2 regions of the Micromonospora sp. DT48 genome follow, and region 1 is predicted to be linked to the other one. Evidence: predicted binding sites of a transcription regulator. Region 1 holds the regulator's gene; the other holds the start of a gene.
The links. Region 1 encodes HrcA, which represses chaperone genes, less so after heat shock. Its sites were predicted from a motif close to GGTTNGCACNCTCNNNNNGAGNGTGCNAACC; they were not measured.

Region 1 (6,264 bases):
TCGAGCGTCACCTCGCCGTCGGCCTGGACGGTGCAGGCCCGGCCGGCCAGGGGCAGCCGTAGCCCTTCACCGGCCTGCCTCAGCACCACGATCATCCCGATCGCGGCGACCAGGACGAGAACCACGAAGCCCGTCGCGACAGCCCGAGTTCGCACCCGCACCTCCTGTTTCACGTCGCCAAGGGTACGTCCCGCATCGACCGCTACGGGCCGTCCGACCGGTTCCACCCCCGGGTACCGGAAGGTTCCCCGTCCCGGTCGCCGCTCACCTGTCGAGTTCCGCCACCCACCGTGGCGGTCGCTTCTCCCGGAACGCGGTGACGCCCTCGATCCCGTCCGCCGACAGGAAGTACCCGGTCGACAGCTCTGCCAGCTCGGCCAGCTCGGCGCGCAGGTCGACGGCCGTGGGACGGCGCAGCAGGCGTTTCGCCCCGGCCAGCGCCGCCGGAGCGCCGCGCACCAGCGAGTCGCAGTACCGCCGCACCACGGCGTCCAACTCCCCGGTCGGCACCGCGGTGGTGACCAGGCCGATCTCGGCCGCCCGCCGGCCGTCGAAGGTGTCACCGGTCAGGTAGAGCTCGGCCGCGGTCCGGGAGGAGAGCCGAGGCAGCACCGTCGCGGAGATCACCGCGGGGATCACCCCGATCCGCACCTCGGTGAAGGCGAACGTGGCCTCGGCCGCGCAGACCGCCAGGTCAGCCGCCGCGATCAGACCCAGGCCGCCGGCCCGCGCCGGTCCGGCCACCTTCGCCAGCACCGGCTTCGGGCACTCCCAGACGGCCGCGAGCACGTCACCCAGCATCCCGGCGGGCACCGTGCCGCTGGCGTACGCCGCAGCGGTCTCCTTCAGGTCGGCACCGGAGCAGAAGACCGGCCCGGTGTGGTCGAGCACGATCACCCGGACGGCGTCGTCGGCGACCGCGGCGGCCAGCCCGGCCAGCAGCTCGGTCATCAGCGGGGTGGAGAGCGCGTTGCGGTTGTGCGGGCTGTCCAGCGTGAGCGTGGTCACGCCGTGGACCGTGGAGACCCGTACCAGCGCGTCGGTAGACGTCATGGAACGGCACACTAGTGGCCATGCCCGGCGTCCTTCCAGCAGGCGAGCCCGTACCCGTCGACGGGTCACTGCCCGCGTCCGCCCGTGCGTCCGTGGGCGCCCGGGGGTTCGGCGTGTACGTGCACGTGCCCTTCTGCGCGAGCCGCTGCGGCTACTGCGACTTCAACACCTACACCGCCGACGAGTTGGGCGGTGGCGCGAGCCGGGAGGGGTACGCCGACGCGGTGCTGGCGGAGCTGACGCTCGCCGCCCGGGTGCTGGGCGAGGCCCCGCCGGGCCGGGTGGACACGGTCTTCGTCGGCGGCGGTACCCCCACCCTGTTGCCCGCCCACGACCTGGCCCGGATCCTCGAGGCCGTCGACCGCACCTGGGGGCTGGCCGCCGACGCGGAGGTGACCACCGAGGCCAACCCGGAGTCGGTGACGCCCGCCTCGTTGAAGGAGTTGCGCGCGGCCGGCTACACCCGGATCTCGCTGGGCATGCAGTCGGCCGCGGCCGGGGTGCTTGCCGTGCTCGACCGCCGGCACCACCCGGGCCGGGCCACCGCCGCCGCGCTGGAGGCCCGTGACGCCGGCTTCGACCACGTCAACCTCGACCTGATCTACGGGACGCCGGGGGAGCGGGCCGAGGACTTCGCCGCCTCGCTGGACCAGGTGGTGGCCGCGGGCGTGGACCACGTCAGCGCGTACGCCCTGATCATCGAGGACGGCACCCGGCTGGCCGCCCGGATGCGTCGTGGCGAGCTGCCGTACCCGGACGAGGACGTGGCCGCGGACCGCTACCTGGCCGCCGAGTCGGCCCTCGACGCGGCCGGTTTCTCCTGGTACGAGGTCTCCAACTGGGCCCGCACACCGCAGGCGCGTTGCCGGCACAACCTGCTCTACTGGACCGGCGGGGACTGGTGGGGCCTCGGGCCGGGGGCGCACAGCCACGTCGGCGGCGTGCGCTGGTGGAACGTCAAGCATCCCGGGGCGTACGCGAAGCGCCTGGCCGCCGGGGAGTCACCGGGCCAGGCGCGCGAGGTGCTCACCGGCGACGAGGCGCACATGGAGGAGGTCATGCTCGGGCTGCGGCTGGCCTCCGGCCTGCCCCTGGACGTGCTGACCGACGTCGGGCGAGCCGGCGCGGCGCGGGCCGTGGCCGAGGGGTTGCTCGCCGAGGCCGCGTACGCAGCCGGCCGCGCCGTGCTCACCCTGCGCGGCCGGCTGCTCGCCGACGCCGTGGTCCGCGACCTGCTGCCCTGATCCCCGTCACCAGGCGCTTCGGTCAGCGCTTCACGAACGCGTAGCTCATCGGGTACTGGTAGAGGACTCCGTCGTTGGCCTTCACCCCGCCGATGATGCCGAAGATCAGCGGAATGATCCCCGCGATGATCGGAAGGAAGAACAGGAGGCCGCAGGTGATCGTGGCGAGCACCCAGCTCAGCACGCCGGCGATGGCCCAGGTGAGCTGGAAGTTCAGTGCGGCCACGGAGTGCGCCCGGACGACCGGGGACTGCTGACCACGGGCCATCATCGCGATCAGCGGGGCCACCCAGCCGAGGAGTCCGCCGCCGACGACCACGCCGAGCGGGCCACCGAAGTGGGCGATCAGGGCCCAGGTCTTGTCCTCGTTGTTGGCGTAGCCACCGCCCGGCGCGCCGTAACCGCCGGTCGGGTAGCCGACACCGGGCGTTCCCGGTGGCGGTGGGTAACCGCCGGGTGGGGGATAGCCGGCCGGCGGCGGCTGGTCGCCGGTGGGGGGCGGATAGCCGCCGGGTGGGGGATAGCCGCCCTGGCCAGGCGAGCCGGACAGTGGTGTCGTGGATTCGTCGCCGGAGTCCGGGGGACGAGGTGGTTCAGTCATGGGGGTCACGGTAGGTGTCACCGGCAACGTCGCACCATAGCGACACCGGCGAGGGTCAACCCGCCGATCGGCTCGATCATGGGCGGAACGACTTGATCATCGCGTCGACGGGAGCGCCGACGTAGACTGGCACTCGCTACAGTCGAGTGCCAGGGCGTTTCCCTGATGGCCGTGACTCGGGACTGACCTGCGACAGGAGGTGGGGAGGGTGGGTCTGGACGACCGCAAGCTCGCCGTGCTCCGGGCGATCGTCGAGGACTACGTCGCCACCCAGGAGCCGGTCGGTAGCAAGTCACTGGTCGAGCGGCACCAACTGTCCGTCTCACCGGCGACGGTCCGCAACGACATGGCCGTGCTGGAGGAGGAGGGTTACATCCGCCAACCGCACACCAGCGCGGGGCGGGTGCCCACCGACCGTGGCTATCGACTCTTCGTCGACCGGTTGAGTCGGGTCAAGCCGCTCAGCCCGGCCGAGCGCCGGGCGATCGAGCGCTTCCTGGCCGGTGCGGTCGACCTCGACGACGTGGTGCAGCGTACGGTGCGGCTGCTGGCGCAGCTGACCCGGCAGGTCGCGGTCGTGCAGTATCCGAGCCTGGCCCGATCCCGGGTGCGTCACCTGGAACTGGTGCCGATCTCCACCACCCGGCTGATGCTGGTGATGATCGCCGACACCGGCCGGGTCGAGCAGCGGCTGGTCGAGATGCCCGCGCCGATCCTCGCCGACGACGTGCTGGACCTGCGCCGGCTGGTCAACGAGAAGCTGGTCGGCGTGTTCCTGTCGGAGACCCCGCCGCTGGTGCAGACCCTCATCGACGACTCCCCGCCGCACCTGCGACCGGCCATGACGACGCTGTCCACGGTGCTGTTGGAGACCCTGGTCGAGCGGCACGAGGAGCGACTCGCCCTGGCCGGCACCGCGAACCTCGCCCGGGGCGGCCTGCTCGACTTCCAGGGTTCGCTGCGCCCCATCCTCGAGGCGCTCGAGGAGCAGGTCGTGCTGCTCAAGCTGATCGGCGAGGTGGAGCCGAGCACCCTGCGGGTACGCATCGGCGACGAGAACGAGATCGACAACCTGCGGGCGGCCTCCGTGGTCAGCACCGGGTACGGCCCGGGCGCGACCATCGTCGGGGGGATGGGCGTGCTGGGACCGACCCGGATGGACTACCCCGGAACCATCGCCACGGTGAGGGCCGTGGCACGCTACGTGGGCGAGCTGCTGGCCCAGAACTGACCAGTCAGGGCCGACGGCAGGCTGCCGCCGCCGAACGGCGTAACGCGAGACGAACACGAGGACACGGAACGCAGTGGCCAAGGACTACTACGGCATTCTCGGCGTGAGCAAGGGTGCCTCCGATGACGAGATCAAGCGCGCCTACCGCAAGCTGGCGCGCCAGTTCCATCCGGACGTGAATCCGGACCCGGAGGCACAGGAGAAGTTCAAAGACATCAACGCCGCGTACGAGGTCCTCTCGGACGATCGGAAACGGCAGATCGTCGACCTGGGCGGAGATCCGCTGGCACCGGGCGGTGGCGGCGGTCCGGGCGGCCCCGGCGGGGCCGGTCCCTTCGTCGGCTTCCAGGACATCATGGACGCGTTCTTCGGTGGCGCCACCGGCGCCGGACGGGGACCGCGACCACGCACCCGTCCCGGTGCCGACGCGATCCTGCGGCTGGAACTGGACCTCCAGGAGACCGCCTTCGGCGTGGAGGCGCCGATCACCGTCGACACGGCGGTGCTCTGCACCACCTGCTCCGGCGCGGGCACCGCCGCCGGTACCCACCTGGCCACCTGCGAGGCGTGCGGTGGTCGGGGCGAGGTGCAGTCGGTGCAGCGCACCTTCCTCGGCCAGGTGGTCTCGGCCCGACCGTGCACCGTCTGCCAGGGCTACGGCACCACCATCCCGCACCCCTGCCCGACCTGCGCCGGTGACGGCCGGGTCCGCACCCGCCGGTCGCTGACCGTCAAGATCCCCGCCGGGGTGGAGGACGGCATGCGTATCCGCCTCGCCCAGCAGGGCGAGGTCGGCCCGGGTGGCGGCACCGCCGGTGACCTCTACGTGGAGATCCACGAACGGCCGCACGACGTCTTCTCCCGCAAAGGCGACGACCTGCACTGCCGGGTGACGGTGCCGATGACCGCCGCCGCGCTCGGCACCCGGCTGACCATCAAGACGCTCGACAGCGAGGAACCGGTCGACGTCAAGCCGGGCACGCAGCCGGGCAGCACCCTGCGGCTGCGGGCCCGAGGCGTACCGCACCTGCGGGGGGCCGGGCGCGGGGACCTCTACGTCCACCTGGACGTGCGTACCCCCACCAAGCTCGACGCCGAGCAGGAGCGGATGCTGCGCGAGTTCGCCAAGACCCGTGGCGAGGAGGTCGCCGAGCTGACCAAGCAGGGTGGCTTCTTCTCCCGGATGCGGGACGCCTTCAACGGCCACGCCTGACGTGTCCGCCCCGCTGTTCCTGGTCGAGTCGCTGCCGACCGCCGACACGATGGTGCTGGACGGCCCCGAGGGCCACCACGCCGCCACCGTGCAACGGCTGCGCGTCGGCGAACAGCTGCTGCTCGCCGACGGCCGAGGCGGCACCGCCACCGCCGTGGTCACCGCCGTCGGCCGGGGCACCCTCGACCTCGTCGTGACCGACCGGGGGTACGTCGACGCGGCCAACCCGCGTCTGGTGGTGGTCCAGGGCATCGCCAAGGGCGACCGGGGCGAGTTGGCCGTGCAGGCGATGACCGAGACCGGGGTGGACGAGATCGTCCCCTGGGCCGCCGGCCGCTCGGTGGTGCAGTGGCGCGGCGAGCGGGGCGTACGGGCCCGGGGGCGGTGGGTCGCCACCGCCCGCGAGGCGACGAAGCAGGCGCGCCGGGCGTGGCTGCCGGTGCTGGCGGGGTCGCCGGACGAGAGCACCGCCTCGGTGGCCCGCCGGATCGCCGGGGCGGCGGCCGGGTACGTGCTGCACGAGGAGGCGACCGACCGGTTGACCACCGTCGAGTTGCCCGAGCACGGTGAGATCGTGCTGGTGGTGGGGCCGGAGGGCGGTATCACCCCGGACGAACTGGCCACCTTCCAGGAAGCCGGTGCCCGGCCGGTCCGGCTCGGCATCTCGGTGCTGCGCACCTCCACCGCGGGCGTGGCCGCACTGGCGGTCCTCGCCACCCGTCTGTTGCGTTGGTGAGCGTCGCGGCGGACGCCGCCGGGGACACCTTCCTTAGACTGCCCGCATGGGAACCGACTGTCTGTTCTGCCGCATCGTCGCCGGAGAGATTCCGGCCACCGTGGTCCGTGAGACGCCCACCACGCTCGCCTTCCGCGACATCGACCCGAAGGCGCCGGTACACGTGCTGGTCGTGCCGAAGGAGCA
Region 2 (6,264 bases), on a different contig from region 1:
CCCGGTGGTGACCCGTTCCGGCAGGGTCGACCGGCGCGAGCACCGGAGATCCTGACCAACTCGTGGGGCTGCCCGCCGATCGAGGGCTGCGACCCGCAGGCGCTGCGACCGGCCACCGCCGCGCTGGAGGCGGCCGGGATCCTGGTCGTCGCGGCGGCCGGCAACACCGGCCCGTTCTGCGGCTCCGTGCAGGATCCTCCCGCGCCGTACCCGGACGTGCTGACCGTCGGTGCGGTGGACGACCGGCGACGGGTCACCGCCTTCTCCTCCCGGGGCCCGACGGTCACCGCAGCGGCGAAGCCGGACCTGATGGCACCGGGCAAGGATGTCCTCTCGGCGATGCCCGGTGGCGGGTACGCCGTACTCGACGGCACCTCGATGGCCACCCCTCAGGTGGCCGGCGTGGTGGCGCTGATGTGGTCGGCCAATCCGGAACTCGTCGGCGACCTGGACCGGACCCGGCGGATCCTGGCCGAGACGGCCGACCCGGTCGAGACCGGCGACTCGCCCCGGGAGCAGACCGACGACTGTGGTGGCGGGGCGAACCTCGTCGGTGCCGGCCTGGTCAACGCGTACGCGGCGGTCTCCGCCGCCCGTGGATGATCGCGGAGGAACGCTCCCACCCGACGTGAGCGGATCTCGCTCCGGGGTTATCCAACCTCGCCTGAACTGCTATCTTGCGGCTTCATGCATGGTCATTCGCCCGGCGCGGCGGCTCCCCTCCCGCCGCCGTCGACAGCCCGGTGGCGGGGCATGGCCCTTCTGGTCCTGCTGGGTGTCCCGGCCCTCGTCGTGGCCCTGTGCTGCGGGGTGATACACGTGGTCACCAGGTCGGCCACCGACGACCCGTTCGGCCACCGAGGCGGCGTCTCCGGACCACCCTGACCAGGTGGAGGACGTCGGCGGCCGGGGCGCCGACTGCCCAGACAACGCCGAAGGGGGCGGACCGCTGACGCGGCCCGCCCCCTTCGGCGTTGGAGCTGGACTCAGAAGTCCATGTCCCCGCCACCCGGGCCAGCCGGGGCGGCCGGGGTCTTCTCCGGCTTGTCCGCCACGACGGCCTCGGTGGTGAGGAACAGCGCGGCGATCGACGAGGCGTTCTGCAGCGCCGAACGGGTCACCTTGGCCGGGTCGATGATGCCCGCGGCCAGCAGGTCGACGTACTCGCCGGTCGCGGCGTTGAGGCCGTGACCCGAGTCGAGGTTGCGAACCCGCTCCACCACGACGCCGCCCTCAAGGCCGGCGTTCACCGCGATCTGCCGCAGCGGGGCGTCCAGCGCGATCTTCACGATCTGCGCACCGGTCGCCTCGTCGCCGGCCAGGTCGAGCTTGTCGAAGGCGGTCTTGCCGGCCTGGACCAGCGCGACGCCACCACCCGGGACGATGCCCTCCTCGACGGCGGCCTTGGCGTTGCGGACCGCGTCCTCGATGCGGTGCTTGCGCTCCTTGAGCTCGACCTCGGTGGCCGCGCCGACCTTGATCACCGCAACGCCGCCGGCCAGCTTGGCCAGCCGCTCCTGCAGCTTCTCCCGGTCGTAGTCGGAGTCGCTCTTGTCGATCTCGGCCCGGATCTGGTTCACCCGGCCCTGGATCTGCTCGGCGTCGCCGGCACCGTCGACGATGGTGGTCTCGTCCTTGGTCACCACGACCTTGCGGGCGCGGCCCAGCATGTCGAGGCCGACGGCGTCCAGCTTGAGGCCGACCTCCTCGCTGATGACCTGGCCACCGGTGAGGATGGCGATGTCGGTCAGCATGGCCTTGCGACGGTCACCGAAGCCCGGCGCCTTGACGGCCACCGACTTGAAGGTGCCACGGACCTTGTTGACCACCAGGGTGGCCAGGGCCTCGCCCTCCAGGTCCTCGGCGATGATCAGCAGCGGCTTGCCCGACTGCATGACCTTCTCCAGGATCGGGAGCAGGTCCTTGACCGACGAGATCTTGCTGTTCGCGATCAGGATGTACGGGTCGTCGAAGACGGCCTCCATACGCTCCGGGTCGGTCATGAAGTAGGCCGAGATGTAGCCCTTGTCGAAGCGCATACCCTCGGTGAGCTCCAGCTCCAGCCCGAAGGTGTTGCTCTCCTCGACGGTGATGACGCCTTCCTTGCCGACCTTGTCCATCGCCTCGGCGATGATCTCGCCGACGCTGGTGTCACCGGCGGAGATGGAGGCGGTGGAGGCGATCTGCTCCTTGGTCTCAACGTCCTTGGCGAGCTTCAGCAGCTCCTCCGAGACGTTGGCGACGGCGGCCTCGATGCCCCGCTTCAGGGCCATCGGGTTGGCACCGGCGGCCACGTTGCGCAGACCCTCGCGAACGAGTGCCTGGGCCAGGACGGTCGCCGTCGTCGTGCCGTCACCGGCGACGTCGTCGGTCTTCTTGGCGACCTCCTTGACCAGCTCGGCGCCGATCTTCTCGTAGGGGTCCTCGAGCTCGATCTCCTTGGCGATGCTCACACCATCGTTGGTGATGGTGGGGGCGCCCCACTTCTTCTCGAGCACCACGTTGCGGCCCTTGGGGCCGAGGGTCACCTTTACGGCGTCGGCGAGCTGGTTCATGCCCCGCTCGAGGCCGCGGCGCGCCTCTTCGTCGAACGCGATCATCTTGGCCATACGGCGTTGTCCTCCTGGACACTCACGGGCCACCCGAGTGTGTGCCCCGGATGGGCCGTCTGGTGTACGCACCTTGGGACGTCACCACCTGGCGACGGTGACGTCTCCTCGGCCGGGCCGGATAGCCCGCGACGACCGGCCACGTGCCTCACCCGTGGTTATGCCACGAGTGCGACCGAGGCCCCACCGTCCCGACCAACTGGCACTCACGCCATGCGAGTGCCAATGACTTGTTTAGCACTCTGCCCTGCCGAGTGCAAGCACGATGGCCCGGGTCAGCGGAGTTCGGCCACCAGTCGCGCGCTGTTCACCGGGCCCTCGTGAGCCCGCTGCTCGGCGTACGTGACGACGAACCCGACCAGTTGCGCGAAGTAGGCCGGCAGCATCAGCACCGCGATCACCAGCACCATCGAGATGGCGCCCAACGCCGTACCCAGCGAGGTCAGGGGCTGCGCCCCGAACAGCGGAACCGAGGCCCGATCCAGCAGGGTGGTCAGCAGCAGGAACACCAGTGTCGCCCCCACCACCAACGCCACCCGGCTGGACAGCAGAGCCGCCCGGTTCCGGAACATCTGGAACGAACGACCGATCGGATCAGCCCGCTCGAAGAGGAACACCGGCCCGGTCATGCTGAGCATGAACCCGGCGACGAGGCCCGGAAGGAAGCAGCAGAACATGCCGATGGTGACGATGAAGCCGACCAGGAGCGTCCAACCCCACAGCGCGGGTGCCCGGCGTACTCCGTAGTTCAGTGCCGCCGAGACGTCGGCCGGCGCACCGCTTGCCTGCCGGGTGATCACCCAGGTGCCAGCAGCCCAGCCCGCGGCCTGCACCAGGCCGAGCAGGGCGGTGCCACCCGCCAGCACGGCGAACAACGAGCCCAGGTCGGCCCAGTAGGCGGCCGGCAGGACCTCGCCGGCGGCTATCTCGTCCTCCCACTGCCCGGTCCGGTCGAACACCAGCAGCAGACCCGATATCAGCGCCCCCGGCACCACCTGGGTCAGCAGCAGGATCGGCAGCAACTGGCGCCAGCCCCGGCGGACCGCTCCCATCAGGCGCGTGAGCCAGCCCTCCAGCCCGGCACCGGGCGGGTTGACCAGCGCGTCGGGCGGGCCGAGTCCATGGCTGCCCGAGTGGTGGCCGCCGGGTGCCGGATGGCCCGGGTAACCAGGCTGGCCGGGATACGGCATCCCGGGCGGTGGTACGGGATAACCCGGAGCACCGTACGGCGGCGCAGCGGCATGGGGCGGCGCAGCGGGATAAACCGGGGCACCGTACGGCGGCGCAGCGGGGTGAGGCGGCTGCCCAACCCAACCGCCGGGTGGCCCCCACCCGCCCGGGGGGTGGGCGGACGGACCCGTCGGGGGCGGCTGGTCGGACATGGACCCTCCTCAGCATCGGCTGGAACGGCCCATGATCTTCCCTTGTGGGGCACCGGCATCGCAGCCCCCTCCGGCCACGGTCACGCCACCCGACGACGATCAGTCAGTGGGGTGGGTGTTTCGCGTTCAGCCGATGACGCGTACCCGCTCGGCCTGCGGGCCCTTCTGCCCCTGGGCGATTTCGAACTCCACCCGCTGACCGTCGTCCAGCGCCTTGTAGCCGTCCATCTCGATCGCGGAGAAGTGGACGAAGACGTCCTGCCCGCCGTCGACGGCGATGAAGCCGTAGCCCTTCTCGGCGTTGAACCACTTCACGGTGCCTTGTGCCACGGTGTTTTCCTCACTCTGCACGGCGTTCCACTACCACCGGTCGCCGGCGCCCCGGCACCCCGGAAATCACTGGTTTCGACAATCGGCGACGACCGCCGAAACGGGTGACCGAAATCGCACGCTACACGAGCAGTGACGACCGTGCACGACCACAAATCGGGCGTATTACAGTCAGCCACATCGTCCGACGTCATTGTGATATCCATGCGGGATGACCAGCGCCGCCGACCGGACGGGCGCACGCCGTGCCGTGGTCCGCCGGGTGGAGCCCGCCGACGCGGCCCGCATGCGTGCCCTGCGCCTGGAGATGCTCGCCGACGCACCGCTGGCGTTCCTGGAGACGATCGCCGAGGCCGCGGCCCGGCCGCACGCCGAGTACGCCGCCCGGATCGCCCAGGTCTCCGCCGGTGGGCACACCGCGCAGTTCGTGGCGGATCCGGGCGGCCGACTCGTCGGGCACGTCGGCGGGGTCGCCCACCCGACCGAGCGACGGGTGACGGTGCTCTACGCCGTCTACATCACCCCGACCTGGCGACGCACCGGACTGCTCGCGGATCTGGTCGACGGGGTGGCGGAGTGGTCCCGGGCCTGCGGGCGCGACGAGCTGATGCTCGAAGTGGTGGTCGGCAACGACCGTGCCTATCGCGCCTATCAGCGGTTGGGCTTCGTCGACACCGGCGTCCGCCTGCCCCACCCGGGCATCCCCACCCTGCGCGAACTCCATATGCGCCGGGCCGCATAGGGCCTGCGTCGAAGTCCTCGGTCGAGCCGAGGACTTCGACACAGGCCCGGGCCGGAGGCTCCGGGGCGGTCCGCCCGGAGCCCGCCACGGCTCAGGCGTGCCGGCGGCTCTGCACGATCCGGAACCGGTTGGCCACGTACGCCCCGTCGGTCAGCGCCGAGTTCGCCGCCGCGTTCGCCCCGCTGCCGTGGAAGTCGGAGAAGGCCGCCGACTGGTTCACGAAGACGCCTCCGGTGAGGTTCGCCGACAGGTGCACCCCGACCTCGATCGCGGCGGCCTCGACCGCGTCCAGCACCGCCCCGTCGGTGGAGTAGACCGCTGCGGTGAGGGCACCCTTCTCGCCCACGGTCGAGCGCAGGATCTCCACGCTGTGTGCGGTGGAGTCGGTGGCGATGACGAAGGAGATCGGCCCGAACCATTCCCGCGAGTAGGTCGCGGTGTCGTCGGCCTCCAGCTTCACGATGGTCGGCGTACGCACGACCGCGTCCGGGAACGACGGGTGCTCGACGGTACGCGACTCCAGCACCGGCACGCCGACCTTGGTCACCTCGTCCAGCCGCTCCAACACCCCGTCGTTGACGATCGCGCCGGTCAGCTCCACGCCCCGAGCCGGGTCGCCGGTGAGCTTGCCCACCGCGGCGGCGATGCCGGCGGCCACCTCGTCGAAGCTCTTGTGCCCCTGGTCGGTCTCGATGCCGCCCCGGGGGATGAGGATGTTCTGCGAGGTGGTGCACATCTGGCCGCTGTAGAGCGTCAGCGTGAAGCCCAGGTTGCGGCACATCCCGACGAAGTCGTCGGTCGAGTCGATCACCACCGTGTTGAGCCCGGCCTTCTCCGTGTACACGGCCGCCTGCCGGGCGTTGGCCTCCAGCCAGTCGCCGTACTCGGTGGAGCCGGTGAAGTCGACGATCTTCACAGCGGGGTGCAGGGCGAGGGTCGAGGCGAGCTTCTCGCCGGGTGCCTCGGGGGCCAACTGGACCAGGTTCGGGTCGAAGCCAGCCTCGGCGAGCACCGCGCGGGCGTACCGGACGGTGATGGCCAGCGGCAGCACGGCGCGCGGGTGCGGCTTGACCACGACGGGGTTGCCGGTGACCAGCGAGGCGAACAGACCCGGGTACGAGTTCCAGGTCGGGAAGGTGTTGCAGCCGACGACCAGGGCCACCCCCCGGGGCACCACGTGGAAGGTCTTGGTCATCCGCAG

Region 2: groL (chaperonin GroEL) is a predicted target of HrcA. The motif match lies at 2,807-2,837, and genes of this name have one in related genera.

What each region holds. Positions count from the first base shown of each region.
Region 1 covers NZ_JBNCLE010000011.1:45,918-52,181, forward strand. Annotated here, with positions in the region: gene ACLQ2S_RS14950 (hypothetical protein) at 1-161, opposite strand, end outside; gene ACLQ2S_RS14955 (enoyl-CoA hydratase-related protein) at 265-1,053, opposite strand; gene hemW (radical SAM family heme chaperone HemW) at 1,074-2,297, shown strand; gene ACLQ2S_RS14965 (DUF4870 domain-containing protein) at 2,320-2,898, opposite strand; gene hrcA (heat-inducible transcriptional repressor HrcA) at 3,107-4,129, shown strand; gene dnaJ (molecular chaperone DnaJ) at 4,203-5,342, shown strand; gene ACLQ2S_RS14980 (16S rRNA (uracil(1498)-N(3))-methyltransferase) at 5,344-6,078, shown strand; gene ACLQ2S_RS14985 (histidine triad nucleotide-binding protein) at 6,125-6,264, shown strand, end outside.
Region 2 covers NZ_JBNCLE010000004.1:316,608-322,871, forward strand. Annotated here, with positions in the region: gene ACLQ2S_RS02225 (S8 family serine peptidase) at 1-603, shown strand, start outside; gene ACLQ2S_RS02230 (hypothetical protein) at 754-885, shown strand; gene groL (chaperonin GroEL) at 987-2,609, opposite strand; gene ACLQ2S_RS02240 (hypothetical protein) at 2,885-3,799, opposite strand; gene ACLQ2S_RS02245 (cold-shock protein) at 4,118-4,321, opposite strand; gene ACLQ2S_RS02250 (GNAT family N-acetyltransferase) at 4,533-5,063, shown strand; gene paaN (phenylacetic acid degradation protein PaaN) at 5,155-6,264, opposite strand, start outside.